One region of the Mycobacterium sp. pW045 genome, then DNA from elsewhere that is predicted to be linked to it. Evidence: predicted binding sites of a transcription regulator. Region 1 holds the regulator's gene; each other region holds the start of a gene.
The links. Region 1 encodes LexA, which represses DNA repair genes until DNA is damaged. Its sites were predicted from a motif close to CGAACANNTGTTCG; they were not measured.
Positions count from the first base shown of each region.

Region 1 (10,442 bases):
AGCTGTCGCTGGCTGACCACGCCGCCGCCGCCAAGTAGACTCGTCGGGGACGGAAGGGCCCGAATGAACGAGTTGGTTGATACCACGGAGATGTACCTCAGGACGATCTATGACCTTGAGGAAGAGGGTGTCACGCCGCTGCGAGCTCGGATCGCCGAGCGCCTGGAGCAAAGTGGCCCGACCGTCAGCCAGACGGTGTCTCGCATGGAACGCGACGGCCTGCTGCGGGTGGCCGGTGACCGTCACCTCGAACTCACCGAGAAGGGCCGCGCCCTGGCAGTCTCGGTGATGCGCAAGCACCGGCTGGCCGAGCGCCTGCTGGTCGACATCATCGGGCTGCCGCTGGAAGAGGTGCACGCCGAGGCCTGCCGTTGGGAACACGTGATGAGCGAGGACGTCGAGCGCCGCCTGGTCAAGGTGCTCGACAACCCGACGACCTCACCGTTCGGCAACCCGATTCCCGGCCTGCCCGACCTCGGCTTCGGCTCGGACGCCGGACCGCGGGAGACCGACCTGGTGCGGTTGACCGAGCTGCCGGCCGGCTCGCCGGTGGCCGTGGTGGTTCGCCAGCTCACCGAACACGTCCAGGGTGACATCGACTTGATCACCCGGCTGAAGGACGCCGGTGTGGTGCCTAACGCCCGGGTGACCGTCGAAGCCGACGCGGAGGACGGCGTGACGATCGTCATGCCCGGCCACACCGACGTCAGCCTGCCGTACGCGATGGCGCACGCCGTCAAGGTGCAGAAGGTCTGATCGGTTCGTCTCAGCCGGCCCGTCGACCGAAACCCTGCCGCTGCGGCAGCGACACCCCGAGCCGGCCGGCCAGCCGATAGCCGGTATCGGCCAGCCCGCGGATCCGGTCGGGCCGCAGTCCCGACTGCAGCGCCGTGTCGAGCAGACCCGCCATCCGGTGGTCCGGCATGCAGCGCAACGCTGCCTCCAGCGACACCCCTGCCAGCGGTCCGTCACCGCGCGCATAGGCGCTGAACGCCAGCAGCACCAGCGCGTCGGCCCGCCACGGCTCGGGCAGCGTGCGGGCCAGTATCGACCACAGCGTCTCGGCGTCGGCGGCGTGCTCGCTGATGGCCAACGCGCACAGCGTGTCCCGTACCAGCACGTCGGTCAGCGAGCATCCCAGCCGGGCCAGCTCCGGTTCACTCGGCTCCCGGCCGCCGGCCAGCGCGACGACGGCAGCCAGCATCTGCTCGACGTCGCGGCGGGCCTGGCGATGTCCATCGGCCTGGCTCGCTGCGGCCCGGTCCGCCGCATGATCGTCGATCACCGCTGCCACCGCGGCACGGCGCGCCGCGTCGTCGGGGATGATCACCGCCTGCAGATCCGCTCGGCGCCGATACAGCCGCCGGCCCTCCAGCACGGCGGCAGCAGCCAGCGGAGAGGCTTCCGGATCGTCGACCGGGCCGCCCGCGCCGCAGCCGTCGATGCAGTGCCAGCGCCCACCGTGCGCCACTCGGTCCACCACGTGCGCGCCGAGCAGCGCGATGCCGTTGCGCGTCAACTCCTGCGACAGGGCATCGACCAGTCGGCGGTGCTCGTCGTTGCAGACCGGGCAGCACGCCCCCGCCGCATCGACGATCACCACGATGGCCCCGGCCGGGGCGGCGGCCGCCGCGACATCGGCGAGGTGGCCGACGGTGTCGGCGATGCCGTCGGACAAGTCAACCCGCAGCACCGAGCCCAACTCGCGGCCGTCGACCGATACCAGGATCAAGGATTTCTCCGGCACGAAGCCGAGGATGGCCGGCAGCGCCGCGATCAGCGCTGCGGGGCGGTTCAGGGTGAATTCGGGTTGCTTCGTCGTCATGGCAGCAACGTTGACGACACCCACCGTCATCGGGGCGCGCCCGCGTGGCGTCCGCGACCGCATTGTGGATGAACCGGCAACTGTGAGCCGACGGCTGCTCGAGGGTGTGGGCAGCCGCCGAAGCGGGAATTTCTCGTTGGGCGAACTCCGGTCCCGTCGGGAATGGGGCCGGGCTGACCGGGCGTTTTCGCTGACATCCGCGCATCGTTTTCCGGTGCGGCCTGACGTAGGGGAAAATGGACAGCGCGATCCGCATCGAGATCCGCACGACGAGGAGGCGAAGGCAATGGCCGAGCACCCGGATACCGGCTCCGACCGGGACCGGCACTACCAGGCCCAGCAGGGCGGCATGTACGAACTTGAGGTTCCGGCGCCGCAGCTGACATCGCCGGACGGCGAAGGTCCGGTGCTGATCCACGCGCTGGAGGGTTTCTCCGACGCCGGCCATGCGATCCGGCTGGCGGCCGGCCACCTCAAGAGCGCCCTCGACAGTGAACTGGTGGCGTCGTTTGCCATCGACGACCTGCTCGACTACCGGTCCCGCCGGCCGGTGATGACGTTCAAGACCGACCGTTTCACCCACTACGCCGAACCCGAGTTGAGCTTGTACGCGTTGCGTGACAGTGCGGGGACGCCGTTTCTGCTGCTGGCCGGCATGGAGCCCGACCTCAAGTGGGAGCGATTCATCACCGCGGTCCGGCTGCTGGCCGAGCGGCTCGGCGTGCGGCGGACCATCGGGCTGGGCACCATCCCGATGGCGGTCCCGCACACCCGCCCAGTGACGCTGACGGCGCACTCCAACAACCGTGAGTTGATCGCCGACTTCACTCCGTGGATCGCCGAGGTGCAGGTCCCGGGCAGTGCGTCCAACCTGCTGGAGTACCGGATGGCCCAGCACGGCCACGAGGTGGTCGGGTTCACCGTGCACGTGCCGCACTATGTGTCACAGACCGACTACCCCGAGGCCGCCGAGGCGCTGTTGCGGCAGGCGGCACAAACCGGCTCGTTGCAGCTGCCGCTGAGCGAACTCAGCCAGGCCGCGGCCGACATCCGGGCCAAGATCGACGAACAGGTCGAAGCGAGCGCCGAGGTGGCGCAAGTGGTGACGGCGCTGGAACGCCAGTACGACGCCTTCATCGCCGCCCAGGAGAATCGCTCGCTGCTGGCCCGCGACGAGGAGCTGCCCAGCGCCGACGAACTCGGTGCCGAGTTTGAGCGGTTCCTGGCCCAGGAGGCCAGGAAGGACCGCGGCGACGACGGCACCGCCTGACGGGCGGGCCTATCCCGTTCGCCGCAGCGCGGCGGTCAGATGGTTCTGCGCCGGCTCTCCGACGGCTCCCATGTCCAGGGTGTAAGACAACTCGTCACCCGCGAGGCGGTAGTGGCGGCTCAGTGCCGTCACCTCCTTGGCCGTGGGGGCCAGCCCGATCGTCGGCGCCGACATCTCGAGTTCGACGCCGTCCGCGGTCACGCGGTAGCGGCCCACCTCGATCTCGGTGATGCCGCTCGGGTGCGCCAGAACCCATTCGATCCGGCCGGGTTGCGGCACCCGCAGATAGCCGGTCTCGGCGTGCAGCGGCAGTCCGTCGGCCGCCGACTTGGTCTTCTGGCCGTAGACCAGAAACGGTTTACCGACGTGGGAGAAGGTCACCTCTTCGAGGTAGTCGAACGAGGCGATGGTGGGGTACACCCCGCGGCCCCGGCCCGACCAGGTGCCCAGCAGCGGTGCCAGCTCCCCAAGGTTCGGGTGCAGCTCTGGTGCCATGGGGCCAGCGTAGTGCGCGCCGCGACACCGCGAGCCTCAACCGGTGGTGGGCACCTGGCGGTGCTCACGCAGCGCTTCGATCTCCCGCTCGAAGTCAGCCGCCGACGAGAACGAGCGGTACACCGAGGCGAAACGCAGGTAGGCGACCTCGTCGAGTTCGCGCAGCGGACCCAGAATCGCCAATCCCACCTCGTGGCTGGGGATCTCCGGTGAGCCCGCCGCGCGCACCGCGTCCTCTACCTGTTGGGCCAGTAGATTCAGCGCATCGTCGTCGACCTGGCGGCCCTGACACGCCCGGCGCACCCCGCTGATGACCTTTTCGCGACTGAACGGCTCGGTGACACCGCTGCGTTTGACCACCGCCAGTACCGCGGTCTCCACGGTGGAAAAGCGCCGACCGCATTCCGGGCAGGACCGACGGCGGCGGATGGCCTGGCCTTCGTCGGTTTCGCGGGAATCCACCACCCGGGAGTCTGGATGGCGACAAAACGGGCAATGCATGGCCGCTCCTTCGCCGTGCCGAGAGCCGGACACCTGCAAGCGTTGCGGCGAAACCGGCCACTGGGACAACTGTGAGCGTACCTGCGCGGCCGCCGGGCGGCGCGCCGTGCTGCCCGCATGCCGCGACCGACCGGACATCGACGGCCACTCAGCCGATCGGCGCGATCAACGTCTGGCCGGCCTCCAGCGCCGCCGACTCGAGGCTGTTGAGCTCGCGGATCCGGTCGACGACCTGGCTGGTCGGCGCGTCGGGTGCGACCCGGGCCGCCAGGTGCTGCAGGGTCTCGCCGCCCTGGACCCGCACCACGCCCAGCTCGCCGGGCACCGCGGACCCGCCGTCGGCCATCGTCGCACCGAACTGGGCGATGAGACCGAGCCACACCGTGATCCCCGCGGCGATCAGGGCGAGCACCACGGTCGTCGCGGGCGTGATCGGTTTGGCGGGCCGGGGCCGATGCGCCGTGCGCGACATCAGCACACCGGTACCGCGATGCGATAGCGGCGCACCGTCCGGGCGCGACCGCGCCACTCGCGCCGGCCGGGTGTGAACCGCATGCGCCCGACCCGACGTGACGGGGCGCCGCCGGGGCCCCACCGGAGCGCGCTCGGCCGGGTCGAACGTCGGAGCGAACGTGTCGATGAGCATCATGTGCGGTTCTCCCTCACTCGGCGTCGGCGACCCTGTTCGCTCGACTGTTCGAATAGTAATCGATTGTATGTTCGATGTCCGAACATGTGATCGATTCGTTGTCGAAAACATTAGCGAAGGGGTCCGACAGCCGGCCGGCGGTTCGAACGTGCGCCCGACACACCTCGAACACATGTTTGATTAATGTCGACGAGACGACTAGATTCGCCGCTATGAGCGACAGCAGCAAGACAGCGCCAGCGCCCGACTCGACGCTTACCGCCCGGCAGCGCACCATTCTGAACGTCATCCGCGCCTCGGTGAGCGAGCGGGGCTACCCGCCGAGTATCCGCGAGATCGGCGATGCCGTCGGCCTGACGTCGACGTCGTCGGTCGCCCACCAGCTGCGCACGCTCGAGCGCAAGGGCTATCTGCGCCGTGACCCCAATCGACCCCGTGCCGTCGACGTCCGCAGTCCGGAGGAGGCGGCCGGCTCCGACGCGGCGCCGCGCAGCGATGTCGCCGGCTCGGATGCGCTGCCCGAACCCACATTCGTACCGGTGCTCGGCCGGATCGCGGCCGGTGGCCCGATCCTGGCCGAGGAGGCGGTCGAGGACGTCTTCCCGCTCCCGCGTGAGTTGGTGGGCGAAGGCGAGCTGTTCCTGCTCAAGGTGGTCGGTGAGTCGATGGTGGACGCCGCGATCTGCGATGGCGACTGGGTGGTGGTACGCCAGCAGAACGTTGCCGACAACGGCGACATCGTCGCCGCGATGATCGACGGCGAGGCCACCGTCAAGACCTTCAAGCGCACCGGCGGTCAGGTCTGGCTGATGCCGCACAACCCGGTTTTCGACCCGATCCCGGGCAACGACGCGGTGGTGCTGGGCAAGGTCGTCACGGTCATCCGCAAAGTCTGACGGGGCGATTCGGCGGCTACCCGGTGCCGCCAACGCCGGCCAGCGAGAAGAACTCCCGGCGGGAGCGGTCGTCGCTTCGCAGCGTGCCCGAAAGGGTCGAGGTGACGGTCGTGGACCCGCCGGCGTGCACGCCGCGCAACGTCATGCAGGTGTGCTCGGCGCGGATCACCACCCCGACGGCCCGCGGCTGCAGGTGGTCGGTGAGCCAGTCGGCAACCTGCTTGGTGAGCCGTTCCTGCACCTGCGGCCGGCACGCAAAGTAATCGACCACCCGAGCCAGCTTGGACAGACCCAGGAGCCGGTCACCGGGCAGGTAACCGACACAGGCGGTGCCGGTGAACGGCAGCAGATGATGCTCGCAGACCGACCGGAACCCGATGTCACGCACCAGCACCAGCTCGTCGTACCCCTCCTCGTTCGGGAAGGTGGTGGCCTCGAAGGGCGTCGGGGTGAACATCTCGGCGTAGGCCCGCGCCATCCGCCGTGGCGTGTCCCGAAGCGCTTCACCGGCGGTGGAGATGCCCAGCGCGTGCAGCAGCGCCGCGGCGGCCCGCTCGGCGGCATCGAGGTCGGGAACCGGCCGATCGGCGGCTCGCAGATCGGCGTAGACCGCTACCGACATCTCAATCCCCCATCGACGATCATCGTTGCGTTCAGATTGGCGGCGTCAGGCCCTATTTGTCAATTATTTTTGGTGTTACATTGGGGCGATGAGGTCCCCTCGCCGCGGCCACCCGGATCCGCTGACCGGGTTGAGCAGCCTGGACGATCCGGTACGGCAGCGGCTCTATCACTACGTCGCGTCGTGCGACGAGCCGGTGGCCCGGGAGCAGGCCGCGACCGCCGCCGGCATCAGCCGCACACTGGCCGCCTACCACCTCGACAAACTGGCCGAGGCCGGGATCCTGTCGGTGAGCTACGCGCGGCCGGCCGGCCGCTCCGGTCCCGGCGCGGGGCGCCCCGCCAAGCGCTATGCACGCACCCGGGACGAGCTGTCGGTGAGTGTGCCGCCCCGCAACTACCGGCTGCTGGCCGACCTGCTGGTCACCGCCATGGCCGACGACGACGCGGCGGCGGTGCGCGCGGCGGTCTCGGCGGCGGCCCGCCGGGCCGGCCGGGCCGGGGCGAGCGAACACGGCGTTTTGGAGGCCCTCCGGGAATTCGGCTACGAGCCGGCGGTCAACGATGCCGGCGACATCGAGCTGCGCAACTGTCCGTTCGAACGGCTGGCGCGTCGCTACACCGAAGCGGTGTGCGGTCTGAACCTGCAACTGATCGAGGGCATGCTGGAAGGCACCGGCGAACCGCCGCGGCGGGCCACGCTGGCCCCGTCAGAGCGGCGGTGCTGTGTCACCGTCCGAGCACCAAGGCGCGGGCACCGGTGAGCCTGCTGGAGTCACTGGGACTGACCGCCCCGGTCATGCAGGCCGGAATGGGGGGCGGGGTCGCCGGCGCAGAGCTGGCCGCCGCGGTGTCGGCGGCCGGTGGCTTGGGCACCGTCGGGCTCAGCGATCCGCGTAGCTTCGCCGCCGAGTTGCGCCGCGCCGTGGCGCTGGCCGGCGGGCGCCCGGTGGCGGCCAATCTGCTGGTGCCGTTCGTCCGCCGGCCCCATATCGACGCGTGCATCGCCGCCGGTGCCGCCCTGGTGGTGTTTCACGACGGTGCTCCCGCGCGCTGGATCACCGCGCTGCGGGCCGCGCGAATTCCGGTGCTGTGCACCGCCGGTGATGTCGCCCAGACCCGCCGGGCTCTGGCCGCCGGCGCTGACGGTCTGGTGGCGCAGGGCGTCGAGGCCGGCGGCCACCTGGTGGCCGATCGACCGCTCGGCGTGACGTTGCCGGAGGTGCTCGGTGCCGCCGACGGCGCCCCGGTGCTGGCCGCCGGCGGGGTCGCCGACGCCGACGACGTCCGCGCCCTGCTGGCCGCCGGGGCCGTCGGGGCGGTCGCCGGGACCCGCTTTCTGCTCACCGAGGAGTCGCGCGCCCACCCGGGCTACAAGCAGAAGGTGCTGGATGCGCAACGAACCATCCGCACCATGCTGTTCGGGGTGGGCTGGCCGCTGGCCCACCGGGTCGTTCCCAATGCCCTCACCGAACGCTGGTGTGCGCGAAACGAACTCGGTCCGCCGGCGGTGCGGGCATTCAACCGGATCGGCGCGCCACTGGGGCGGCTGATGCCGCTGGGCGCGCTGGGGACGATGCTGGTCGCGCAGCGGAGCGCCGTGCCGCTCTACACCCCGGCTTTGCCGTTGGCCGGAATGGACCCGGCCGCAGTCGACCGGTCAGCGCTCTACGCCGGCGAGACCAGTCGGCGCATCCATGACATCGTTCCGGCAGCCGAGGCACTGGCACGGCTGACACCGTGACGAATCACCGAGGAGGTCACCATGTTCGACCCGTGCCCACCTTTTGATGCGGAGTCGGCGCGCCGTAAGGTCCGAGCCGCCGAAGATGCCTGGAACACCCGGGACCCCGAACGGGTGGCGCAGGCCTACACCGACGACTCGGTATGGCGTAACCGCGACGAGTTCGTCACCGGGCGCGCCGAGATCGTCGCGCTCCTGCAACGCAAGTGGGCCCGGGAACGCGACTACGCGCTGCGCAAGGAGCTGTGGTGCTACCAGGACAACCGAATCGCGGTGCGCTACCAGTACGAAAGCCGTGACACGACCGGCCAGTGGTGGCGCAGCTACGGTAACGAACTGTGGGAGTTCGCCGACGACGGCCGGATGAGCCGCCGCGAGTCCAGCATCGACGACGTCGCCATCACCGAGGATCAGCGACGGATCTTCGGGCCCCGCACCGACAGTGACGAGCACACGCCACTGCCGCTGCGGTGATCAGCCCGCCCTGGTGAACCCGTTGAGCCGGGCCGCCTCCTCGGTGGCGAACCAGATCTCGGCGAGCGTGTCGTCGTACAGGGCGTTCTGCGGCGTGTAGTAGAGCCCCGAGCCGATGTTCGCCTTGATCGGGTAGCCGTCCGGCTGCTGGTAGGGGTCGTCCAGCGGCAGGTGCATCACCGGATGCGCCGACTCCCCGGCCCCGAAGCTGCGCTGGCCGGAGCCGAAGCCACGTGATTGCGTCGAGCCCGAGTCGGTGGCCGACGCCCCGTGCCCCACCGCGTGCCGACCGGTTCCTAGGTCCTCCTCGGTCACCACCCGGGTCGGCGCGGTGTCGGCGTCGTCATCGTCGTCGGGCTCGTTGCCGGCCTCGGCCTCGCCGTAGCGCAGCCAGGGCGCCTCCGGCAGCGGCTGACCGGGCGCCTCGGCCTCGGGCGCCGCACCGAACGACGACGAGCTGCCGTAGCGGCTCGGCAACCGGACGGTGCCCTCGTGGTCCGGCTGTTCATGGTGCGCCCACTGCTCGTCATCGTCACCGTAGTCGTCACTGACCGGCGCGGGCACCGCGACCGGCTGGCGTGCGGCCGACGGGGCCGGCCGGCGCCGCTGCCACCACATCGCCGCGCCCGCCAGCGCCCCCAGCACCGCCAGCACCGCGACCGGGATCAGCACCCACAACCAGTTCCAGTGCGTCTCGGTGCCGGTACCGGTCGTGGTCGCGGTGCTGCCGTTCGGCAGGTTCATGCCGGGGATCTGCAGGCCCACCAGCGCCGGCGCGAGATCGGCCGGCTCGGTGCTGTAGGCGTTGTTCGCCTGGTTCCACGACACCGTCCCGCCGGTGAACTTCTGCGAGACCACGTCTCCGTCGACGGTCTGGTCGCCCACCGGGGCGCCGAGCTTTCCTGAAGCACCATCAAGTTTGTCCCAGGCCGCCTTCATCGCACTGCGCACCACAAAGGCGCCGTTGTCGGGGCTGAAGAAGATCACCGGGTCGTCGTCGGCGGCGAACGACGCGAACTTGCTCCCGGCGATGGCACCGTCGGCCGTGCCGGTGATCGGGAAGCCCAGATCGCTGCCGGCCGGGCCGCCCAGCGACTCGTACTTGGCCAGGACGTCGCCGTCTAACGCGTAGGCCCCGGTCGCCGGGGAGAAGTAGACCTTGCCCCGGGCGAAATCCTGGCCCGCTCCGTCGCTGCCGATCACGTACTGGTCGCCCTGCTTGGCCCCGAGCGAGCCCGATGCGCCGCCGGTGGCGCGCCACGCGTAGTCGATGGCCGCGGTCGGATCAAGCTGAACCTGCAGATCGGCCAGCTGGGCCGCCAACTCCGGCGGCACCGTGGTGAACGTCCGAGTCGCGCCGTCGAAGGACAGCGCACCGGCGCTGAACTTCTGGGTCACCACCGCGCCGTCGTACTTCTCGTCCTCGACCGGCACGCCCAGCGCTCCGGTGGAGCTGCCCAGCTTGTCCCAGGCCGCGTTCATCGGGCCGCGCACCACGTGGGCGCCGTGTGCGGCCGTCCAGTAGATCACCGGGTTGTCGGCACCGGACAAGATGGCCACCCGGCTGTCGGGAACCAGCCCCGGCACCTCATCGCTGCTGGGGAACCCCAGCCCGCCGGTCGCCGCCCCACCCATCGACTCGTACTTCTCGAGGATCGCGCCGAACAGCGCCTTGGCCCCGGTCTCCGGTGTGAAGAAGATCGTGCCGCCGGCGAAGTCCTGCGCGAAGCCGACACCGACCGGATGCACGTCGCCCTTGGGCGGGCCCAGCGGCGAGCCGTCACCCCCGGCCGCCTGCCATGCCGCCGTGATGGCGTCGTGAGCGTCGCTGTCGGGCGTTGCCGCCGCTGTCTGCATCGACAACAGCACGGTGACCGTCGCCGCGAGGCCGAGCGCCATGCGCACCGCCGTCTTGCCGAACCGATCTCTCCGACTAGCCACCAGCCCTCCCAGGCACCGCAATCGAC
Region 1 covers NZ_JBGGKU010000011.1:99,667-110,108, reverse strand. The annotation lists gene ACAG20_RS17650 (metal-dependent transcriptional regulator) at 64-756, shown strand; gene ACAG20_RS17645 (DUF4192 domain-containing protein) at 767-1,825, opposite strand; gene ACAG20_RS17640 (proteasome assembly chaperone family protein) at 2,112-3,095, shown strand; gene ACAG20_RS17635 (peroxynitrite isomerase) at 3,105-3,590, opposite strand; gene nrdR (transcriptional regulator NrdR) at 3,627-4,091, opposite strand; gene ACAG20_RS17625 (LysM peptidoglycan-binding domain-containing protein) at 4,240-4,740, opposite strand; gene lexA (transcriptional repressor LexA) at 4,953-5,636, shown strand; gene folE (GTP cyclohydrolase I FolE) at 5,653-6,258, opposite strand; gene ACAG20_RS17610 (helix-turn-helix transcriptional regulator) at 6,347-7,021, shown strand; gene ACAG20_RS17605 (NAD(P)H-dependent flavin oxidoreductase) at 7,018-8,001, shown strand; gene ACAG20_RS17600 (nuclear transport factor 2 family protein) at 8,023-8,475, shown strand; gene ACAG20_RS17595 (LGFP repeat-containing protein) at 8,476-10,374, opposite strand.

Region 2 (10,442 bases), on a different contig from region 1:
ATGCTGGTGGACGCCACCCGCGACGCCGCCAGGCTGGTGGTCGGGTCTCGCGGTCACGGGCTGCTGCGCCGCAGTCTGCTCGGCTCGGTCAGCTCGTCACTGGTGCGGCACGCGCACTGTCCGGTCGTGGTCGTCCACGAACCCGACCCGGACAGCGACCCGCACTCCGACACCGCGCCGGTCGTGGTCGGCATCGACGGCTCTCCGGTGTCGGAGGCCGCCACCGAACTGGCGTTCGCGGAGGCGTCGTTGCGGGGAGTGGAACTGGTGGCGGTGTACGCCTGGCACGACAGCGGCATGCTGGATTTCCCCGGCATCGACCTGGCCGCAATGGCATCGGACGGGGAGTTGGCCCTGGCCGAGCGGCTGGCGGGCTGGCGGGAGCGCTATCCCGACGTCACGGTGCGCCGTGTGGTGGTCTGTGACCGGCCGGCCGACCAACTCATCGAGCAGTCCAAGCAGGCCCAGCTGGTGGTGGTGGGCAGCCACGGCCGCGGCGGTTTCACCGGCATGCTGCTGGGGTCGGTGAGCCAGGCGGTGGTGCAGTCGGCGCACGCGCCGGTGCTCGTCGTCCGCCCGCAGCAGTGACGTTCGCGGTCAGCCGCTGCCGACGGAGACCGGGGTCGGCGCAACCTGCTGGGCGATCGGGCTGGGCCGCGACCACACCCGCTGCGGCCACCAGAACCAGCGGCCCAGCAGCGCGGCGATCGACGGCGTCATGAACGAGCGGATCACCAGGGTGTCGATGATCAGACCCAGCCCGATGGTGGAGCCCACCTGACCGATCACCCGCAGGTCGGAGACCAGCATCGACATCATGGTGAAGGCGAACACCAGACCCGCCGAGGTCACCACGGAGCCACTGCCGCCCATCGCGCGGATGATGCCGGTCTTGAGCCCGCCGTGCATCTCCTCCTTCATCCGGGAGACCAATAGCAGGTTGTAGTCCGAGCCCACCGCCAACAGGATGATCACGCTCATCGCCAGCACCATCCAGTGCAGGTGCAATCCGATGATGTGCTGCCAGACCAGCACCGAGATCCCGAACGATGTGCCGAGCGAGAGCAGCACCGTGCCGACGATCACCGCCGAGGCCACCACCGCCCGGGTGATCAGCAGCATGATGATGAAGATCAGGCACAGCGAGGCGATGCCGGCGATCATCAGGTCCCAGGCCGACCCGTCCTTCATGTCCTTGAACACCGACGCGGTGCCCGCCAGGTACACCCGGGAACCCTCCAGCGGGGTGCCCTTGAGTGCCTCGTGGACGGCGTGCTTGATCGGCTCGATGTGGCTGACGCCCTCCGGGGACATCGGGTCGCCCTCATGGCTGATGATGAACCGCACCGCGTGCCCGTCCGGGGACAAGAACATCTTCATCCCGCGCTTGAAGTCGGGGTTGTCGAACGCCTCGGGCGGCAGGTAGAAGGAGTCGTCGTTCTTGGAGTCGTCGAACGCCTTGCCCATGGCGTTCTGGCCGTCCATCATCTTGTCCATCTGCAGCTGCAGGCCCTCCATGGTGGACTGCATCTTCAGCTGGGTGACCCGCATGTTCTCCATGGTCGCGATCATCGGCGGCATGATCTCGAGCATCCGGGGCATCAGCGAGTCGAGCCGGTCGATGTCGGGCAGCACCTTCTCGAAGTCCTCGGTCATCTGGTCGATGCCGTCCATCACGTCGAAGATCGACCGGATCGACCAGCAGATCGGGATGTCGAAGCAGTGCGGCTCCCAGTAGAAGTAGCTGCGCATGGGGCGCCACATGTCGTCGAAGTCGGCCATCTCGTCGCGCATCTTCTGGATGTCGTCGAGCATGGTGTGCATCTTGGTGGCCATGCTGTGGGTGGTCTCGGACATCTCGCGGGTGACTTCCAGCATCTGCTTCATGGACTCGACCGAGACCATCATGTCGTCGCCCATCTTGAGCATGTCCTTCATGCGGTCGAGCATGTACTTCATGTTCAGCTGCTGGGTGGTGCCCTGCATGCTCATCGCGAACGGGATCGTGGTGTGTTCGATCGGTGTGCCCAGCGGCCGGGTGATGGTCTGCACCCGCCCGACCCCCGGCACCTCGAAGACCCGTTTGGCGATCCGGTTGATGACCAGGAAATCAGCCGGGTTGCGCAGATCGTGGTCGGACTCGATCATCAGCAGTTCCGGGTTCATCCGGGCCTGGGAGAAGTGCCGGTCCGCGGCGGCGTAGCCGATGTTGGCCGGCACATAGTCGGGCATGTACACCCGGTCGTTGTAGTTGGTCTCATACCCCGGCAGGGTGAGCAGCCCGACCAGGCAGACCCCGGTGGTGGCCACCAGCACCGGACCCGGCCAGCGCACGATCATCGCGCCCAGCCGTCGCCAAGCCCGAATCCGCATCGCCCGCTTGGGTTCGAGCATCCCGAAGCGGCTGGCCACCGCCACCACCGCGGCACCGAAGGTCAGGGCCGCGAACGTCACCACCACCATGCCGATCGCCAGCGGGATACCCAGCGACTTGAAGTAGGGCAATCGGGTGAAGGACAGGCAGAAGGTGGCCCCGGCGATGGTCAGCCCCGAGCCCAGGATCACGTGCGCGGTGCCGTGATACATGGTGTGGAAGGCCGACTCCTTGTCCTCGCCGAGCGACCGCGCCTCCTGATAGCGGCCGAGCAGGAAGATCGCGTAGTCGGTGGAGGCGGCGATGGCCAACGTCACCAGCAGGTTCACCGCGAACGTCGACAGCAGAATGACGTTGTAGTAGCCGAGCACGGCCACCACGCCGCGGGCCGCGGCCAGTTCGAACACCACCATGCCCAGCACCAGCAGCACCGTGCCGATCGACCGGTAGAAGTTCAGCAGCATCACGATGATCACCACGAACGTCAGTCCGGTGATGATCTTCAGGCTCTTGTCGCCGGCGATGTGCTGATCGGCATTGAGTGCCGACGGACCGGTGACATAGGCGTGCACCCCAGGGGGCGCCGGAGTGTCGGCGATGATCTGCTGGACGGCCTTGACCGAGTCGTTGGCCAGCGTCTCGCCCATGTTGCCGGCCAGGTACACCTGGACGTAGGCGGCCTTGCCGTCCGGGCTCTGCGATCCCGCCGCGGTCAGCGGGTCGCTCCAGAAGTCCTGGATGTGCTCGACGTGCTCGGTGTCGGCCTGCATCTTGGCGACCAGCTCGTCGTAGTAGGCGTGCGCGTCATCGCCGAGCGGCTGGTCGCCTTCGAGCACCACCATCGCCGAACTGTCCGACTTGAACTCGTCGAAGGTCTTGCCGATGCGCATCATCGAGATCATCGACGGGGCGTCTTTGGGGCTCATCGAGACCGCGCGCATCGCCCCGACCTCGTCGAGTTGCGGCACGATCACGTTCACCAGCACGGTGACCGCCAACCAGGCCAGGATGAGCGGTACCGCGAGCCGGCGGACCCAGGTCGCGATGGCGCCGCGGTGGGGTGGCGGCGCCGCCGGCAGCGTGTCGGTGGGAGTGTCGTCGCTGAGGTGTTTGCTCATCCTGATTTCACAATGCAGAAGGTCTGGGCGCTCACGGGGCTGCTGGTGATTCGTTCGTCTTTGAGCACGCCGTCGATGGTGACCCGGCAGCCGATGGTGCTGCCGTCACCCTGGGCGACGATGTTGGGACTCACCGCGGGGTTGGTGGTCGACAGGGTCAGCGACCACGGCAGGCCGGCGCCGTCGACCCGCTGCGGTAGGGCTTCCAGATCGAGGTAGTTGATGTCGGCGTAGGTGCCGTCCGGGCTGAAGACGTCGTAGACCACGACCTTGGGGTGAAACGGCTTGGTGTCCTCGAACGGGACGGCGCTGCTGCCGCTGTCATCGCCGCCGAAATAGCCGCGAATGCGATGCACGACGAACCCCCCCACCACGAGAACCATCACGATGAGCAGCGGTAACCACGCGCGTCTGACAACGCCGAACATCAAGAATTGCCTTTCGGGTGGTGCCGGAATCTGACACAGATTAGTGCATCAAAGTTCTTTCCGTCACCCCAGGGGGGCACAAATCGCACACACGTTCGATATCGTGGTGGATGTGGGCTGGGGCAGTGGGCCGCCGAGCTGGGCGGAAATGGAGCGGGTGCTCAGTGGTAAGCCTCGTCACACCCGCCAGTCGGCCGGTGTGCCGGTCGATCGCACCCCGCCGCGACCCGGGTCGGCCGGCCCGACGGTCCCTTATGCCGAGCTGCACGCGCACTCGGCGTACAGCTTCTTGGACGGGGCCAGCACCCCGCAGGAACTGGTCGCCGAGGCCGCCCGGCTGGGCCTGCGGGCGATCGCGCTGACCGACCACAACGGTTTGTACGGAGTGGTGCGGTTCGCCGAGGCGGCCGCCGAGCTGGCCGCCGCGGGCCAGGAGATCGCCACCGTCTTCGGCGCCGAGCTGTCGCTGGGGGGCACCGGTTCTGGGCCGGGCCGCACCGACGACCCGGACCCGCCCGGCCCGCACCTGCTGGTGCTGGCCCGCGGCCCGGAGGGCTACCGGCGGTTGTCGCGGCAGATCGCCGCCGCTCACCTGGCCGGCGAAAAGGACAGGCCCCGTTTCGATCTGGACACGCTGGCCGATGCGGCGGGCGGGCACTGGCACATCCTGACCGGTTGCCGCAAAGGTCATGTCCGTCAGGCGCTGGCCGCCGGTGGTCCGGATGCGGCCGCGGCCGCGCTGGCTGATCTGGTGGACCGGTTCGGGGCCGGGCGGGTAAGCATCGAGCTGACCCGGCACGGCGATCCCTGCGACGACGAGCGCAACGCGGCCCTGGCGGCGCTGGCACCCAGGTTCGGGGTTTCGGTGGTGGCCACTACCGCAGCGCATTTCGCCGGGCCGGACCGGGGCCGGCTGGCGATGGCGATGGGGGCGATCCGGGCACGGCAGTCGCTGGATGCCGCGGCCGGCCGGCTGGCCCCGCTGGGAGGCGCGCATCTGCGCTCGGGCGCGGAGATGGCCCGGCTGTTCGCGGCGCACCCGTCGGCGGTGCCGGCGGCGGCCGAACTCGGCGAACGCTGCGCGTTCTCGCTGACGCTGATCGCCCCGCAGCTGCCGCCGTTTGCCGTCCCGGACGGGCACACCGAGAACAGCTGGCTGCGGCAGCTGACCCTGGCCGGCGCCGCGAAACGCTACGGCCCGCCCGGGGGAGCGCCGCGCGCTTACGCTCAGATCGATCGCGAGCTGGATGTCATTGCCCAGCTGGGGTTTCCGGGCTACTTCCTGGTGGTGCACGACATCACCCGGTTCTGCCGGGAAAGTGACATCCTGTGCCAGGGCCGGGGGTCGGCGGCCAACTCCGCGGTCTGCTACGCCCTCGGTGTCACCGCGGTGGATCCGGTCGCCAACGAGCTGCTGTTCGAGCGGTTTTTGTCCCCGGCCCGCGACGGCCCGCCCGACATCGACATCGACATCGAGTCGGATCGGCGCGAAGAGGTGATCCAGTACGTCTACGACAAGTACGGCCGCGATCATGCCGCCCAGGTCGCCAACGTCATCACCTACCGGGGCCGCAGCGCGGTGCGCGACATGGCCCGCGCGCTGGGATATTCGCCCGGACAGCAGGACGCCTGGAGCAAGCAGCTGGGCCGCTGGGGTTCGTTGAGTCGCGCCGACGACGCCGACACCGAGGGCATTCCCGAGCCGGTGATCGACCTGGCCACCCAGATCGCCGACCTGCCAAGGCATCTGGGCATCCACTCCGGCGGTATGGTGATTTGTGACCGGCCGATTGCCGACGTGTGCCCGGTGGAATGGGCACGCATGCCCGGCCGCAGCGTGCTGCAGTGGGACAAAGACGACTGTGCGGCAATCGGTTTGGTGAAGTTCGATCTGCTGGGGCTGGGCATGCTCTCCGCACTGCACTACGCGATCGACCTGGTGGCCGAGCACAAGGGCATCGAGGTGGACCTGGCCGCGCTCGACCTGTCCGAGCCGGCGGTGTATGAGATGTTGGCCCGCGCCGACTCGGTCGGGGTGTTCCAGGTGGAGTCGCGCGCGCAGATGGCCACGCTGCCGCGGCTGCGCCCCCGGGAGTTCTACGACCTGGTGGTGCAGGTGGCGCTGATTCGCCCCGGGCCGATCCAGGGTGGGTCGGTGCATCCCTACATTCGCCGGCGCAACGGCATCGACCCGGTGAGTTACGAACATCCGTGTATGGAGCGGGCGCTGCGAAAAACCCTGGGTATTCCGTTGTTTCAGGAGCAGCTGATGACCCTGGCGGTGGACTGCGCCGGATTCACCGCCGGCGAAGCCGACCAGTTGCGCCGCGCGATGGGCTCCAAGCGGTCCCCGGAGCGGATGCGCCGGCTGCGCGACCGGTTCTACGACGGCATGGCCGAGTTGCACGGCATCACCGGGCCGGTGGCGATGAGGATCTACGAGAAGCTGGAAGCCTTCGCCAACTACGGATTTCCGGAGAGTCACGCGATGAGCTTCGCGTCGCTGGTGTTCTACTCGGCCTGGTTCAAGCTGCACCACCCGGCCGCGTTCTGCGCCGCGCTGCTGCGGGCGCAGCCGATGGGCTTCTATTCGCCGCAGTCGCTGGTCGCCGACGCCCGCCGGCACGGCGTCGCGGTGCACGGGCCGGACGTCAACGCCAGCCTGGCGCACGCCACCCTGGAACACGACGGCACGCAGGTCCGGCTCGGGCTGGGCGCCGTCCGCGGTATCGGCGTCGAGGCCGCCGAGCGGCTAGTGGCCGAGCGCGTGGCCCACGGGCCATTCGCCTCGATGCTGGATCTGACCGGGCGGGTTCAGCTTTCGGCGCCGCAGGCCGAGGCGTTGGCGACCGCCGGCGCGTTCGGCTGCTTCGGCGCGTCACGCCGGGAGGCGTTGTGGGCGGCCGGTGCGGCGGCGGGGCAGCGGCCGGACCGGTTGCCCGGGGTGGGGGTGTCCTCGCACACCCCGGCACTGCCCGGAATGAGCGAGATCGAGCTGTCCGCCGCCGACGTTTGGGCCACCGGCGTGTCTCCGGACAGCTTCCCGACCCAGTTCCTGCGCGCCGACCTCGACGCGGTCGGGGTCGTCCCGGCCGGACAGCTCACCGCCGTCCCCGACGGCACCCGGGTGCTGGTGGCCGGCGCGGTCACCCACCGGCAGCGGCCGTCGACCGCCCGCGGCGTCACGTTCGTCAACCTCGAGGACGAGACCGGGATGGTCAACGTGCTGTGCACCCCGGGGGTGTGGGTGCGGCATCGCCGGTTGGCGCAGACCGCGACGGCACTGCTGATCCGCGGGCGGGTGCAGAACGCCAGCGGGGCGGTCACCGTGCTGGCCGAGCGGCTGGGCGCACTGGAGTTGGTGGTGGGGTCGCGCTCCCGGGACTTCCGCTGAGCCCGGGATATGCCCCGGACTCATCTCCGGCCGATTAAGCTCTGCGGCGATGGACGAGGTCGGTCGAATCACCGGAATCTGGCGCTACCCGGTGAAATCCATGGCAGGGCAGCGCGTCACCACCGCTGAGGTCGGCAAACTGGGCCTACACGCGGACCGGACGTGGGCCGTCCGCGACCTGGAGAAGAACGCGACCACCAGCGCCAAGCGGCTGCCGGGGCTGCTGTTGTGCACCGCACGTTATGCGCTGCCGCCACCGCCGGAAGCCGGTCCCGGCCACGCGCCGGAGGTGCTCATCGGGTTCCCCGACGGCAGCGAGATATCCAGTTTTGATCCGGGAGTCCACGCCGCGCTCTCGTCGTACCTCGACAAAGACGTCGAACTGCGGCCGCTGCCACCGATCGAGGACCGTGACCAGTATCGCGGGACGATGGCGAACCCAGCCGATCTGCACCAGTACTTCGGGCTCGACGAGGACGAACCGCTCCCTGACCTGTCGATGTTCCCGGTCAAGAAGCTCGCGGAATTGAGCCGCTACATCACCCCGGTCGGCAGCTATGCCGACGCCTATCCGGTGCACGTGGTCACCGAGCAGACGCTGCGCAGGATGGCCGCCCTGGCGCCGGGTTCCGACTTCGACGTTCGCCGCTTTCGTCCCACGATCCTGGTTGATGCGACCACCACGTCCACCACGTCCACCACGTCCGGCCAGCCGGAGACCGACTGGTGCGCAGGCACGTTGCACGCGCCGCGGGCCGCCCTCAAACCGCTGCTGCCCACCGTCCGCTGCGTGATGCCATCCCACCGGCAATATGAGCTGCGCCGGGATCGACAGATCACCCGCACCCTGGTGGCGCACGCACACCACTGCCTCGGTGTCTACGCAACGGTCGCCCGAAATGGGCAACTCCGCGAGGGGGATCCGCTTGGTTTCGTCCCGTCGGATCGCTCGCTTATTGCCGCCACCGCCGGAGCGGGCGCCGTGCGGGTCAAACGTCTGCTGATGAAGGCCGGCGCCACGGCGATATCGCGCGGTGCGAAACGCCGGCAGCATCAGCCGCGATCCGGTGAGCAGGCTGTCGAGAACAGCTAGCCTCGCTGCATGAACCTCAACTTGTCCGCAGACGAAGTCCTGACCACCACCCGTTCGGTCCGCAAGCGCCTCGACCTGGACAAGCCGGTTCCCCGCGAGGTGTTGATGGAGTGTCTCGAGATCGCCCTGCAGGCGCCCACCGGTTCCAACGCCCAGGGCTGGCAGTGGATGTTCGTCACCGACCCGGTCAAGAAGCAGGCGATCGCCGACATCTACCGCGCCAACGCCGAGCCCTACCTGGACCGGATGAGGCCCGACTACGGCGAGGGCGATGTGCGCGGCGAGCGAATGGAATTCGTCAGCGACTCGGCCAGATACCTGATGGAGCACATGCAGGACGTGCCGGTGATGCTGATCCCGTGCCTGGAGGGCCGGCCGGAGAAGGCCCCGCTGGGCATCAGCGCGTCGTTCTGGGCGTCGCTGTTCCCGGCCGCCTGGAGCTACTGCCTGGCGTTGCGCAACCGCGGGCTGGGTTCCTGCTGGACGACGCTGCACCTGCTCGAGGACGGCGAGCGGCAGACCGCCGAAGTGCTCGGCATCCCCTACGACGACTACAGCCAGGGCGGGCTGTTCCCGATCGCCTACACCAAGGGCACCGACTTCAAGCCGGCCAAGCGGCTGCCGGCCGAGCAGGTGGCGCACTTCGACAGCTGGTGACCCACGGCGATTGCAAGCGCCTCACACCCCGCCGGGGAAGCCGTGCTGGCGCCACGCCTCATAGGCCGCGACCGCGGCGGCATTGGACAGGTTCAGCGAGCGCCGGCCGGCCAGCATCGGGATACGCACCTGCCCGGTGATGTGCGGATCGGCCAGCGTCGCCGCGTCCAGCCCGTCGGGCTCCGGGCCGAACATCAGCACATCACCGGCCCGGTAACACACGTCTGCGAACGAGGTGTCGGCGTGCGAGGTGAAGGCGAACACCCGCGCCGGCATCAGCGCTGCCCAGGCATCCGGTAACGACGCGTGCACCGTGACCGCCGCCAGGTCGTGATAGTCCAGCCCGGCGCGACGCAGTTTGGGCTCGGACAGATCGAAGCCCAGCGGCTCCACCAGATGCAGCTCCGCGCCGGTGGCCGCCACCATCCGGATCGCGTTGCCGGTATTGGGCGGGATGCGCGGTGAGTGGAACAACACTTTGAACACAACTGATGTTGGCACGTCAGCGCGGCAAACCGGACACCTGGGCGCGTCGGTCTGCAGGTCTAGCGACCGCTCACGAATACGGCCCGTAGTAATCCCGGCACGGGGTGAAGACATTCACCCAGCCCTGCCCGCCGGGACACCACCGCTGCACATCATGGGGCCGGTTGCGCTCCGGCAACAGCCGGCACTCGCTGACACCGGGCAGGATGCAGTCCTGTCCGTAGCCCGGTTCGGCCTGCGCCGGGGCCGCCAGACCCAGCAGTCCCGCGCCGGCCGCAGCGACCACCGCCAGCACAATCCGAGTCAGCCGCGTCATGCTGCGATTGTCCATCGGCCCACTGACACGTCACCGGCCGTGCTGTTCGGGTGAGCGGAACGGCGCCCTTGGCCGGCGGCGTCGGCAGGACACGGAACCGTCTCGGGAGCTGCGCCTTTTCGGTAAAGGCTATGGTGATGGCACACGCAGACTGTCATACTCGTCGAATTGCCGACTGAAGTCGGCCCAGATCAAGGCGGGTCTCACACCGCTGTCGGTTCAGCGGGTGCGATGTGCCGGAAGCTCCGATGAATGAAGGCGCAAACGGTGAATTTCAGCCGAGCGGTCGGCGAACCGGCCGCCGAGCAGTGACGCTCTTCGACCACCCGGACGAGGTGGATCCCGCCCTCGACGGCCTGGCCGACCGTGAGAAGGAATCCGCTGCAGCGGCGGTGAAACGCCCGTCGCGGTGGTCGGTGCGCAACTGGCCGGTGCGATGGAAGGTGCTGGCGATCGCGCTGCTGCCGATGCTGCTGGCCGGTGTCTTCGGCGGGCTGCGTATCTCCGGGGCGCTGTCGGAGGCCAACCGGCTTCGGCTGGTCGCCGACCGCGCCGAGATGATCCCGGCCATCACCA
Region 2 covers NZ_JBGGKU010000003.1:132,414-142,855, forward strand. The annotation lists gene ACAG20_RS05465 (universal stress protein) at 1-588, shown strand, start outside; gene ACAG20_RS05470 (RND family transporter) at 598-3,492, opposite strand; gene ACAG20_RS05475 (MmpS family transport accessory protein) at 3,489-3,920, opposite strand; gene ACAG20_RS05480 (error-prone DNA polymerase) at 4,033-7,314, shown strand; gene ACAG20_RS05485 (MOSC domain-containing protein) at 7,364-8,407, shown strand; gene ACAG20_RS05490 (nitroreductase family protein) at 8,417-9,064, shown strand; gene ACAG20_RS05495 (tRNA (cytidine(34)-2'-O)-methyltransferase) at 9,086-9,550, opposite strand; gene ACAG20_RS05500 (hypothetical protein) at 9,621-9,866, opposite strand; gene ACAG20_RS05505 (ATP-binding protein) at 10,175-10,442, shown strand, end outside.
Region 2: a site for LexA is predicted at 4,005-4,018, ahead of ACAG20_RS05480 (error-prone DNA polymerase). Genes of this name have one in related genera too.

Region 3 (10,442 bases), on a different contig from region 1:
GTCGCCGGGTGACCGTATCGCGGTCTGGCATGGCGATTCCGCAGCCATCCATGTGCTGTTCGTGGCTATCGAGCGGTGCGGCGCGGTGGTGGTGGGCATCGGTGCGCGTGCCGGGATCCGAGAGGTGACGGCAATCCTGGCCGCAGCCCGGGCCGAGCTGCTGATCACCGACGAGCCGCGTCGGGCGGCCGCGGCCGACCTCGAGATCGACACGGTGCACATCGATGCGCTGAACGCCGCCGCCGAAATCAGGGCGCCGGGGCCGCAACTCGGCGCCGACGACGTCTTTTTGATCAACTCCACCTCCGGTACCACCGGGCTGCCCAAGTGCGTCGTGCACACCCAGAACCGGTGGCACTACTTCCATCAGCTGGCCGTCGCCAACGGTCAGCTGAGCGGCGATGACGTCTTTCTGCCGATCATTCCGACCCCGTTCGGTTTCGGGCTCTGGACCAGCCACACCACCCCGATCCACCTCGGTACCACGGCGATCCTGCTGGACCGGTTCACTGCCGCGGCGACCTGCGCTGCCATCGCCGAACACCGCGTCAGCGTGTTGTGTTGTGTCAGCACGCAATTGACGATGATGATGGCCGATCCGGCGAGTCGGGAGTTCGACCTGAGCTCGCTGCGGGTGGTGTTCACCGGCGGCGAGGCGTTGCCCTACCGGCCGGCCGCGGAGTTCGAGGAACTCACCGGGGCGACGATCCTGCAGTTCTACGGTTCCAACGAGACCGGCCTGCTCAGCGCGACCACCCTCGACGACCCCCTGGAGCGGCGGCTGCGCACCGGGGGACGGATCGTTCCGGAGATGGCGGTCCGACTCTTCGGGGGCGAGGACGGCGACACCGACGTGACCGACAGCGGTCGTGGCCAACCCGCCTGCCGGGGACCGGCCACCAGCCTCGGTTATCTGGGCGGTGTCGATCACGACAAACTGTTCACCGCGGACGGCTGGATGCGCATGGGTGACATCTGCGAGATCGACGCCGACGGCTACCTGAGCGTCACCGGCCGGACATCGGACTTCATCCTGCGGGGCGGCAAGAACATCAGCGCCGCACAGGTCGAGGACGCCGTCATGACCCACCCGGCGATCGCGGTGGCCGCCGCGGTGCCGATGCCCGACGAGGTGTTCGGCGAGAAGGTGTGCGTGTTCGCCGAACTCGCAGACGCGAAAGTCGCCGGCACCGGCAACCTGGAATTGCCCGAGCTCGTCGAGCATCTGCTGGCCTTGGGGGTGTCGAAAGAGCTACTGCCCGAGCGTTTCGTCATCGTCGACGAACTGCCGCGGTCCTCCGGGGGCAAGATCGCCAAAGGGCAGCTGCGGCAACAGACCCGCGGCTACTCGTAGCCCTCGTAGACCTGCGACGGGCCGTCGGGCGTGATGCGATAGCCCACCGTCGCGATGTGTACGTCGCCGACCGGGTCGAGCTCGCGGTAGCCGCCGAACAGTTCGACGTCGTCGTCCTGCAGGCCTACCCGGAAGCCACCCCACAGGTAGGGAACCGGGAACCACAGCTGCTTTCCCGGCAGCTCGTGCAGCACCCCGACCGGGGGATAACGGAACATCTGTCGCAGATCGACGCCGCGGAACAGTTGCTGGATCAAATCGTCGATGATTCCGGTGAGCTGGGTGTCGAGCGCCGCGATTCGATCGCGGTCCAGCGGCGCCGCCGGGGGCTCGAGTACCCCCAACAGCTCGGCAGGCCGGTGATGCTCCACGGCGATGTCGTAGGCGGTACGACCAGCGGCGTCGGGTTGGCTGCGCAGCGCGCCCCGCTCGATCAGCCATGACGCGACGTCCGGGGACGCCCCGTGCCAGCCGGCCTGATGCAGTACGGTCAGCCAGGTCTTGCCGCCGGGACGCCACGCCTTGACGTCGACCACGTGGTCACCGCGGTCGAGTTCGCGAACCACCTTGCGCCACTTACCTCGCTTGGCGGCGTCGGCCAGATACAACGCGGCCTGCGCCTGCCGGTTGCCCAGCAGTGAGCGGTCCATCACGCCCGGCCACAGCGGCGCGTTGTTTCGGATCTCGGCGTAGGTCGTCACCGGGTCATCATCTCGCGAGCGCGACCGCGCCGCATTACGGGTACTCGTCGGTGTCGAGGAGTTCCTCGGGATGGTGCAGGTGGTTGATTCGGGGCGGGCCGGTGCCGTCGGTCCAGCCCAGTCGGCCTTGGTTGGTGACGGTGGTGCGGAGGTCGCCGCGGGTGGCGGCGCCGTGGTCGAAGCCGCAGCAGAAGAACAGTTCGTCAGGGTTGGTTTGGCCGCCGTGTGCCCAGGGGTTGGCGTGGTGGACTTCGCAGTGGTAGCCGGGTTCGGGGCAGTTCGGCCGAGTGCAGCCGCGGTCGCGGGCATGGCAGATGATGCGGTGATCCATGGTGGCGATGCGTTTGCTGCGGCCGAGGTAGAGGGGCCGGTTGGAGTGGTCCTCGAAGACGGCGAGGTAGTGGATGGAGTTCGCGGCCATGCGGATCAGGTCGCGCATGGGTAAGCGGCTGCCGCCGCCGGTGCGGCCGGGGGCGGGCATGGGGATGTCGGGGTTGGTCGTGGCATGGATGGCTTGGTCGAGTTCGGCGAGTGTGGTGGTGACGATCACGGTGACCGGAACGCCGCGGTGGGTGCCCATGGCGCCGGATTCGGTGGCGTGGCGCAGCGCAAGTTTGAGGGCGTCGTGAGCGCGCTGCCCGGACGTCCGAACGTCGCGTTGTTCGGGGGCCTCGGGTTGGCGATGGCCGGGGCGGACCGCGGCGATGATGGGCTCGAGGTAGGCCCGTATTTCGGGGTCGATGCAGCCGGTGAGCCGACTCATGCCGTCGGGGCCTTGGCGGCCCAGCACGAGGTTGCGGCGCCGTGCCCGATCCTCGTCGGAGAAGTTCCCATCGGGATTGACGTTGGCGGCGATGCGGTGGCCGACGGCGGTGACGAACTTGGCGTCTTGCTCGCCGGCGTGGCGGACCAGGGTGCGCTCGGCCCTCTCCCGGTCGGCGGAGGCGACCTTGGCGGGCAGTTCATCGAGGGCGCGGGTGATCGCGGTGATGTGGTCGTCGCCGATCCGCCCGGCTGCCACGGCAGCGCCGACTTCGGCGAGTTCGGCCGGTACCGGGGGACCGGTCAGGTTGCGTCGCGGCCGGATTCGCGCGGCGAGGCAGAACCGGCGCCGGATCTCGGCACGGGTGATGCGCAATCGGGACCACAGCAGGTCGCTGACCTTGGTGTCGGCGGGCATCCGGGGGTCGTCGGGTCCGTCGGCAGGGTCGGCGATCTCACCGAACATGCGGTAGGAAAGACCGCGATTGAGGCGGTGCTGCGTTTCGAGGCGTTCGGCGATCTCGACGCGAAACGCATTGCCCACGATGTCGGTGTCGGTGGCCCGCAACCGTGCCTGCACCTCGTCGATCAGCGCCAGGTCCGCGCGGATCGCCGCGCGGGCCGCCGCCGCGGGCGGCAGGATCTGATCGGGATCGGACATGCCTCCAACGTATCGAACAGATGTGCGATTTCTCCGGTCGTGTGGCGAGTTGTGGATAGCCCGGCCGACTGTGGACAAAGTGTCGGAACCGCCCGGCCGCAACGCGGTCGGTGGCGTGGCACAGTGCGCCGTGTCCGCGACTCGTCAGCGGCGTTCGGTAGGGTCCGTCGGCGTGACCGCGAACCTCGCCCTCAAACCGGTAAACGCCCGCCTCGCCGAGGAATTGGCGGTGGCAGAACGACAGGTCGCCGCGGCTGTCGCGTTGCTCGACGAGGGGGCGACGGTGCCGTTCATCGCCCGCTACCGCAAGGAGGTCACCGGCAGCCTGGATGACGGGCAGCTCCGAACCCTTGAGGAGCGACTGCGTTACCTGCGTGAACTCGACGACCGCCGGGCCGCCGTGCTGGCCTCGATCGAGGAGCAGGGCAAGCTCACCGATGAGCTCAGCACCGCGCTGCTGGCCGCTGACACCAAGGCGCGGGTCGAGGACATCTACCTGCCGTACAAGCCGAAGCGCCGCACCAAGGCGCAGCTCGCCCGCGAGGCCGGTCTGGAACCGCTGGCCGACCGATTGCTGGCCGACCCGATGCTGGACCCGCAACAGCTCGCCGGGGAATTCACCGGCGAGGATGTTGCCGACGCCGCGGCGGCGCTGGAGGGCGCGCGTGCCATCCTGGTCGAGCGCGCCGCCGAGGATGCCGAACTGGTGGGGGCCGTGCGGGAGAAGTTCTGGTCCTGCGGGTCGCTGCGCACCGCGCCTCGGTCAGAACAGGCTGCGAAAAGCGCTGCCGCACAGAAATTCCGGGACTATTTCGAGTTCAGTGAGGCGTTGGAGACGATGCCGTCGCACCGGGTGCTGGCGGTACTGCGCGGCGAGAAGGAGCAGGCCCTGGCGCTGACCTTTGGCGGCGGCGACGCCCAGCCCTACCAGGCGATGGTGGCCGAGTCGCTCGGGGTGGACATGGCCGCGCCCGGCCAGGCGACGCCCTGGCTGGCCGAGACGGTGCGGTGGGCGTGGGAGACCAGGCTGGCGTTCTCGGCCGCCGTCGACGCCCGGATGCGGCTGAAGCAACGCGCCGAATCCGATGCGGTGGCAGTGTTCGCCACCAACCTCAAGGACCTGCTGCTGGCCGCCCCGGCCGGCAATCGCACCACCCTCGGGCTGGACCCGGGGTTTCGTACCGGCGTCAAGGTGGCCGTGGTGGACGGTACCGGCAAGGTGCTCGACACCTGCGCAATCTTCCCGCACCAGCCGCAACGGCGATGGGACGAGGCCAAGGCGATGCTGGCTGCGCTGATCGCCCGCCACGGCGTGGAGCTGATCGCCGTCGGCAACGGCACCGCCTCGCGGGAGACCGACGCCCTGGCCGGTGAGCTGATCGCCGACCTCAAGTCCGCCGGCGCCGCCGCGCCGGTCAAGGCGATGGTCAGCGAGGCCGGCGCGTCGGTCTACTCGGCGTCGGCCTACGCCGCACACGAACTACCCGACCTCGACGTCACGCTGCGCGGGGCGGTGTCGATCGCGCGGCGGCTGCAGGACCCGCTGGCCGAGCTGGTCAAGATCGAACCGAAGTCCATCGGCGTCGGCCAGTACCAGCACGACGTTTCGCCGGGCAACCTGGCGCGCAGCCTCGACGCGGTGGTCGAAGACGCCGTGAACGCCGTCGGCGTCGACCTCAACACCGCGTCGGCACCCCTGCTGGCAAAAGTTTCGGGCGTCTCGGAATCACTGGCCGAAGCCATCGTGGCGCACCGCGAACAGGCCGGGCCGTTCCGGAGTCGGGCCGCGCTGCGCGACGTGCCGCGGTTGGGGCCCAAGGCATTCGAGCAGTGCGCCGGGTTCCTGCGCATCCGCGATGGCGACGACCCGCTGGACTGCTCCGGGGTGCATCCGGAGGCATACCCGGTGGTCCGCCGGATCCTGGACCGCGCCGGCGTCGCACTGGCCGAGATCATCGGCGACGAACGACTGCTGCGGTCGTTGCGGCCCGCCGATTTCGCCGACGACCGCTTCGGGGTTCCCACGGTGACCGACATCCTCACCGAGTTGGAGAAGCCGGGCCGTGACCCGCGGCCGGTGTTCGCCACGGCGACGTTCGCCGCGGGGGTGGAGAAGGTCGCCGACCTCAAAGTGGGCATGGTTCTGGAAGGGGTGGTGACCAACGTCGCCGCCTTCGGCGCCTTCGTCGACGTCGGAGTCCACCAGGACGGCCTGGTGCACGTCTCGGCGATGGCGGACCGTTTCGTCTCCGACCCGCACGAGGTGGTCCGTTCCGGCCAGGTGGTGAAGGTCAAGGTCGTCAGCGTCGACGTCGACCGCCAGCGGATCGGACTCAGTCTGCGACTGCGCGACAAGCCGGAGCGCGGCTCGGCCGCCAAACCGGCTGCGGGCCGCGACACCGGCAAGCAGAATCGGGGGCGGCGACCCGGTCACGGTGCCGGGCGCCGGGACGCGGCCCCGGCCGGCGGGTCGATGGCCCAGGCGCTGCGGGACGCCGGATTCGGAAAGTGAGGGGCCGGCATGGGCATGCTAGACAGCGCGCAGGCCGACGCTGCCCATCGGTTCGCTGACATCGTCGGCGCGGCCGGCCTGCTCACCGGTGAGCAGATCGGCCCGGACTACACCCACGATGAGGCACTGGTCGGGGCGCCGGTGACACCGCGCTACGTCGCCCGCCCACAGACCGCCGAACAGGTCGCAGCGCTGCTGGCCGCCGCGACCGACGCCAGAATCCCGGTGACCGCCCGCGGGTCGGGCACCGGGTTGTCGGCCGGCGCGCGACCGTGCGCCGACGGCCTGCTGATCTCCTTCGAGAAGATGGCGACGGTCCTTGAGATCGACACCGACAACCAGGTCGCCGTGGTGCAGCCCGGGGTCACGCTGGCCGACCTCGACACCGCAACCGCCGCGACGGGGTTGATGTACACCGTCTTCCCGGGGGAGCTGTCGGCCAGTGTCGGCGGCAACGTCGGCACCAACGCCGGCGGCATGCGCGCGGTGAAATACGGGGTGACCCGCCACAACGTGCTCGGATTACAGGCGGCGCTGCCGACCGGCGAGCTCATCCGCACCGGCGGCCGGATCACCAAACTGTCCACCGGATACGACCTGACCCAGCTGATCATCGGCTCGGAGGGAACCTGCGCGCTGGCCACCGAGATCACGGTGCGGCTCTACCCGCGGCTGGCCCACTCGGCGACATTGCTGGCGCCGTTCGCCGATCTGCCCGCGGTGATGCGCGCCGTGCCGACGGTGGTGCGCAGCGGCGTGGACCCGGTGATCCTGGAATACGTCGACAAACTCACCCTGGCGGCGATCAGCTACGCACAGCACCTCAACCTGGGTATCCCCGACGAGGTCCGTGACAGCGCCGAAGCGCACCTGGTGATCGGGCTGGAGAACCGCGACCATGCCCGCCTCGACGACGACGTGGCGATGTTGGGCGAACTGCTGGGCTCATTGGGTGCAGTCGATGTCTACGTACTGGAAGGAAACTCGGCGCACGCGCTGATCGAGGCGCGCGAGAAGGCGTTCTGGACGGCCAAGGCCGCCGGTGCCCACGATGTCATCGACGTGGTGGTTCCGCGTGCGGTGATGCACGAGTTCTTCACCCGGGCTCAGCAATCCGCGCAAGCGGCCGGCGCGGGCGTGGTCGGATGCGGGCACGCCGGAGACGGCAACGTGCACCTGGCGGTGTTCTGCGCCGACGACGAGGTCCGGCACCGACTGCTGCACGACATCTTCGCGGCGGCGATGGGGTTGGGCGGTGCGATCTCCGGCGAGCACGGCCTCGGCCGGGCCAAGACGCAACACTTCCTGGAGTTAGAGGACCCGGTCAAGATCGCGCTGATGCGCCGGATCAAGGACGCCTTCGACCCCGCCGGGATCCTCAACCCCGGCGTGCTTCTATAGGACAACCGCTGCGACCGGAAACGTCGCGACGCCCGGACGGCGTGTCGCGTCGGAGGATTCCGGCTCGGCGGGACGAAGAAAGGCAACCTCATGACCAACGGAGCACAGGCCCTGATCACTACCCTGGTCGACAGTGGCGTGCAGGTCTGCTTCGCCAACCCCGGCACGTCCGAGATGCATTTCGTGGCCGCGCTGGATTCGGTGCCGCAGATGCGGGGGGTGTTGTGCCTGTTCGAAGGAGTGGTGACCGGCGCGGCCGACGGCTATGCCCGCATCGCCGGGAAGCCGGCGGCCACCCTGCTGCACTTGGGGCCCGGGCTCAGTAACGGCCTGGCCAACCTGCACAACGCCCGCCGGGCGCATGTGCCGGTGGTCAACGTCATCGGTGACCACGCCACCTACCACAAGAAGTACGACGCACCACTGGAATCCGACATCGAGCCGCTGACGGACTGGACCCACGGCTGGGTGCGCCGCACCGGCGCGGGGACCGAGATCGGCCGGGATGCGGCCGAAGCGGTGGCCGCCTCGATGGCCAGTCCGGCGCAGGTGGCCAGCCTGATCCTGCCCGCCGACATCTCCTGGGACGACGGGGCGCAGGCGGCCGGTCCGGTCGAGGCGGTCGCGGCGGCCGCCCCCGACGCGCATGCCGTCGCCGAGATCGCCGACGTGCTGCGCAGCGGCGAGCCGGTGGCGCTGCTGATCGGTGGCCCGGCGGCCGCCGATGTGGCAGCACTGCAGGCCACCGACCGGATCGCCGCGGCGACCGGAGCCCGCGCGCTGGTCGAGACCTTCCCGGCCCGCTTGGCGCGTGGCGCCGGGGTGCCGGCCATCGACCGGCTCGGTTACCTGGCCGAGCAGGCCGCGTTCCAGCTCGACGGGATCAAGCACCTGGTGGTCGCCGGCACCAGGGCCCCGGTGTCGTTCTTCGCCTACCCGGGCAAGCCCAGTGACCTGGTGCCCGAAGGCTGTGCGGTGCACCAGTTGGCGGGCCTGGAGACGGATGTGGCCGCTGCGCTGACGCAGCTGGCCGAGGCGGTGGCGCCGGGCGTGCAGCCGCGGCCCGCACCCGCCGCCGCCCCGCAACTGCCGGCGGGGGAGCTGACCCCGCAGAACTGGGTGCAGGTGATCGGGGCGCTGCTGCCCGAGAACGCGATCATCTCCGATGAGTCCAACACCTCGGGCCTGATGTTGCCGGCGGCCACCGCCGGCGCGGCGCGCCACGATGTGCTCACCCTCACCGGCGGTGCGATCGGACAGGGACTGCCGGTCGCACTGGGCGCTGCCGTCGCCGCACCGGACCGCCCGGTGATCGCGCTGCAGGCCGACGGCAGCGCGGCCTACACCATCTCGGCGTTGTGGTCGATGGCGCGGGAGAACGCCGATGTGACCACGGTGCTGGTCAACAACAGCTCCTACGCGATCCTGCGCATGGAACTGGCCCGCGTGGGTGCCGAAGGTGAAGGTGGGCGTTACGGGCCCAAAGCGGAAGCGCTGCTGGATCTTTCGCGGCCCAACATGGACTTCGCCAAGATCGCCGAAGGTTTCGGGGTGCCGGCGAGCGTGGCGACCACCTGTGAGGAACTCGCCGACCAGTTCCGGCGGGCGCTGGCCGAGCCGGGGCCGCACCTTATCGATGCGCGGATGCCGAGCGTGTTCTGAGCGAGCCCTGCTAACCGCTCGTCAGGCGATTCACGGCGAAGGCGGCGCCCTCGTCGGCCTTGCCGTCCTGCACGTACATCAGGTGCGGCACCACGCTGCCGTTGTCTTCGCAGTAGATGTCACCCGCCAGGCAGAAGGTGATGGTCTTCGGCTGGTACGACGCGGCGAGGACCGGCAGCGGGCCGCCCCACAACGAGGTGGAGTACGGGCTCGATGGGGGACCGAAGAGGACCACTGCGGCCACCCGCTGGGCGACCCCCGGCGGCAGCGAATTGCTGGACATCTCGATGACGCTGGCGCCCTGGGAGTAACCGCCCAGCACGAGTTTGGTGTTCGGGCAGTTGTCGGCGGTGGCCTGGATGCGTGCGGTGGCGTCGCTCTCACCGAGCAGCGCGCTGTTGCGGTAGTCGGTGCTCGCCGGGTAGTCGACCGGGTAGATCCGTACGTCGCGACCGGGCAGCTTTTCGGTGAGCGAAGCGACGAACGCCTCGCCGACGTCACCGAGCCCGACGGGCTGTCCGGAACCGCGCGCGAACACCACCTCGGTGTCCGGGCAGGGCTCGGCGGCGGCGGCCGGAACGCCCGTCGGCGAGCCCAGCAGGGTTCCCATCAGCATCACCGCGGCAGTGACGGTGCGAACAGCGTTACGCAAGGTCATGTTCAAATGCTGACATGTCGCGGTCGCCCGACCGGCCCGCGGGGTCGACCTTCGGTGCCGTGCCGGCCCGGTCAGGTCATCGCCCGCGCCTTGGCAACCGCGGCCGTCTGGGGGCCACCAGCAAACAGCACTGCCGGCGCCACGCTGCGACGACAGTGATTACAGCCGGTTTGCCGCGTAGGCCGCACCCTCGTCGGCGATCCCGTCGTAGGCGCCGGGGGCGTGCGCCGCGAAATTCATTCCCTCGGAGCAGACCGGGTCTTCCGGCGCGCACAGCTGAAGGGTCTTGGCCAGGTAGGCCGGACCGATGACCAGGGGCGGTTGGCCCAGGAAGTTCATCGCCCGCTCGTTCGGGGTACCGAACAACACGACGGCGGCGACGTGATCGGCCACCTCGGGGGCCATCGGCCGTGGTATATCCACTCCTTCCACGCCGTCCGGGATGGCGTTGGCGGTGGAGAAACCCATCACCGCGGCGCCCTGCGAGAAGCCACCGAGCACCATCTTGGTCTTGGGGCAATTCGCGGCGGTGGCCTGGATGTGCGCGGTGGCGTCCCGGATGCCCTGGATACCGGTCGGCCAGTCGTTGGTGGCCGGGTAGTCGACGGCGTAGACCGCCATGGAGCGCTCGCCGAGTCGGTGCTGCAGCGCATCGACGAACGCTTGCCCGGTCTCACCGACGCCGATCGCTTCATCGGTGCCTCTAGCAAACAATACTTGGACGTCCGGGC
Region 3 covers NZ_JBGGKU010000001.1:254,459-264,900, reverse strand. The annotation lists gene ACAG20_RS01260 (AMP-binding protein) at 1-1,354, shown strand, start outside; gene ACAG20_RS01255 (ankryin) at 1,345-2,055, opposite strand; gene ACAG20_RS01250 (DUF222 domain-containing protein) at 2,090-3,478, opposite strand; gene ACAG20_RS01245 (Tex family protein) at 3,651-5,990, shown strand; gene ACAG20_RS01240 (FAD-binding oxidoreductase) at 6,000-7,391, shown strand; gene ACAG20_RS01235 (acetolactate synthase large subunit) at 7,482-9,053, shown strand; gene ACAG20_RS01230 (cutinase family protein) at 9,064-9,711, opposite strand; gene ACAG20_RS01225 (cutinase family protein) at 9,871-10,442, opposite strand, start outside.
Region 3: a site for LexA is predicted at 3,492-3,505, ahead of ACAG20_RS01250 (DUF222 domain-containing protein). Genes of this name have one in related genera too.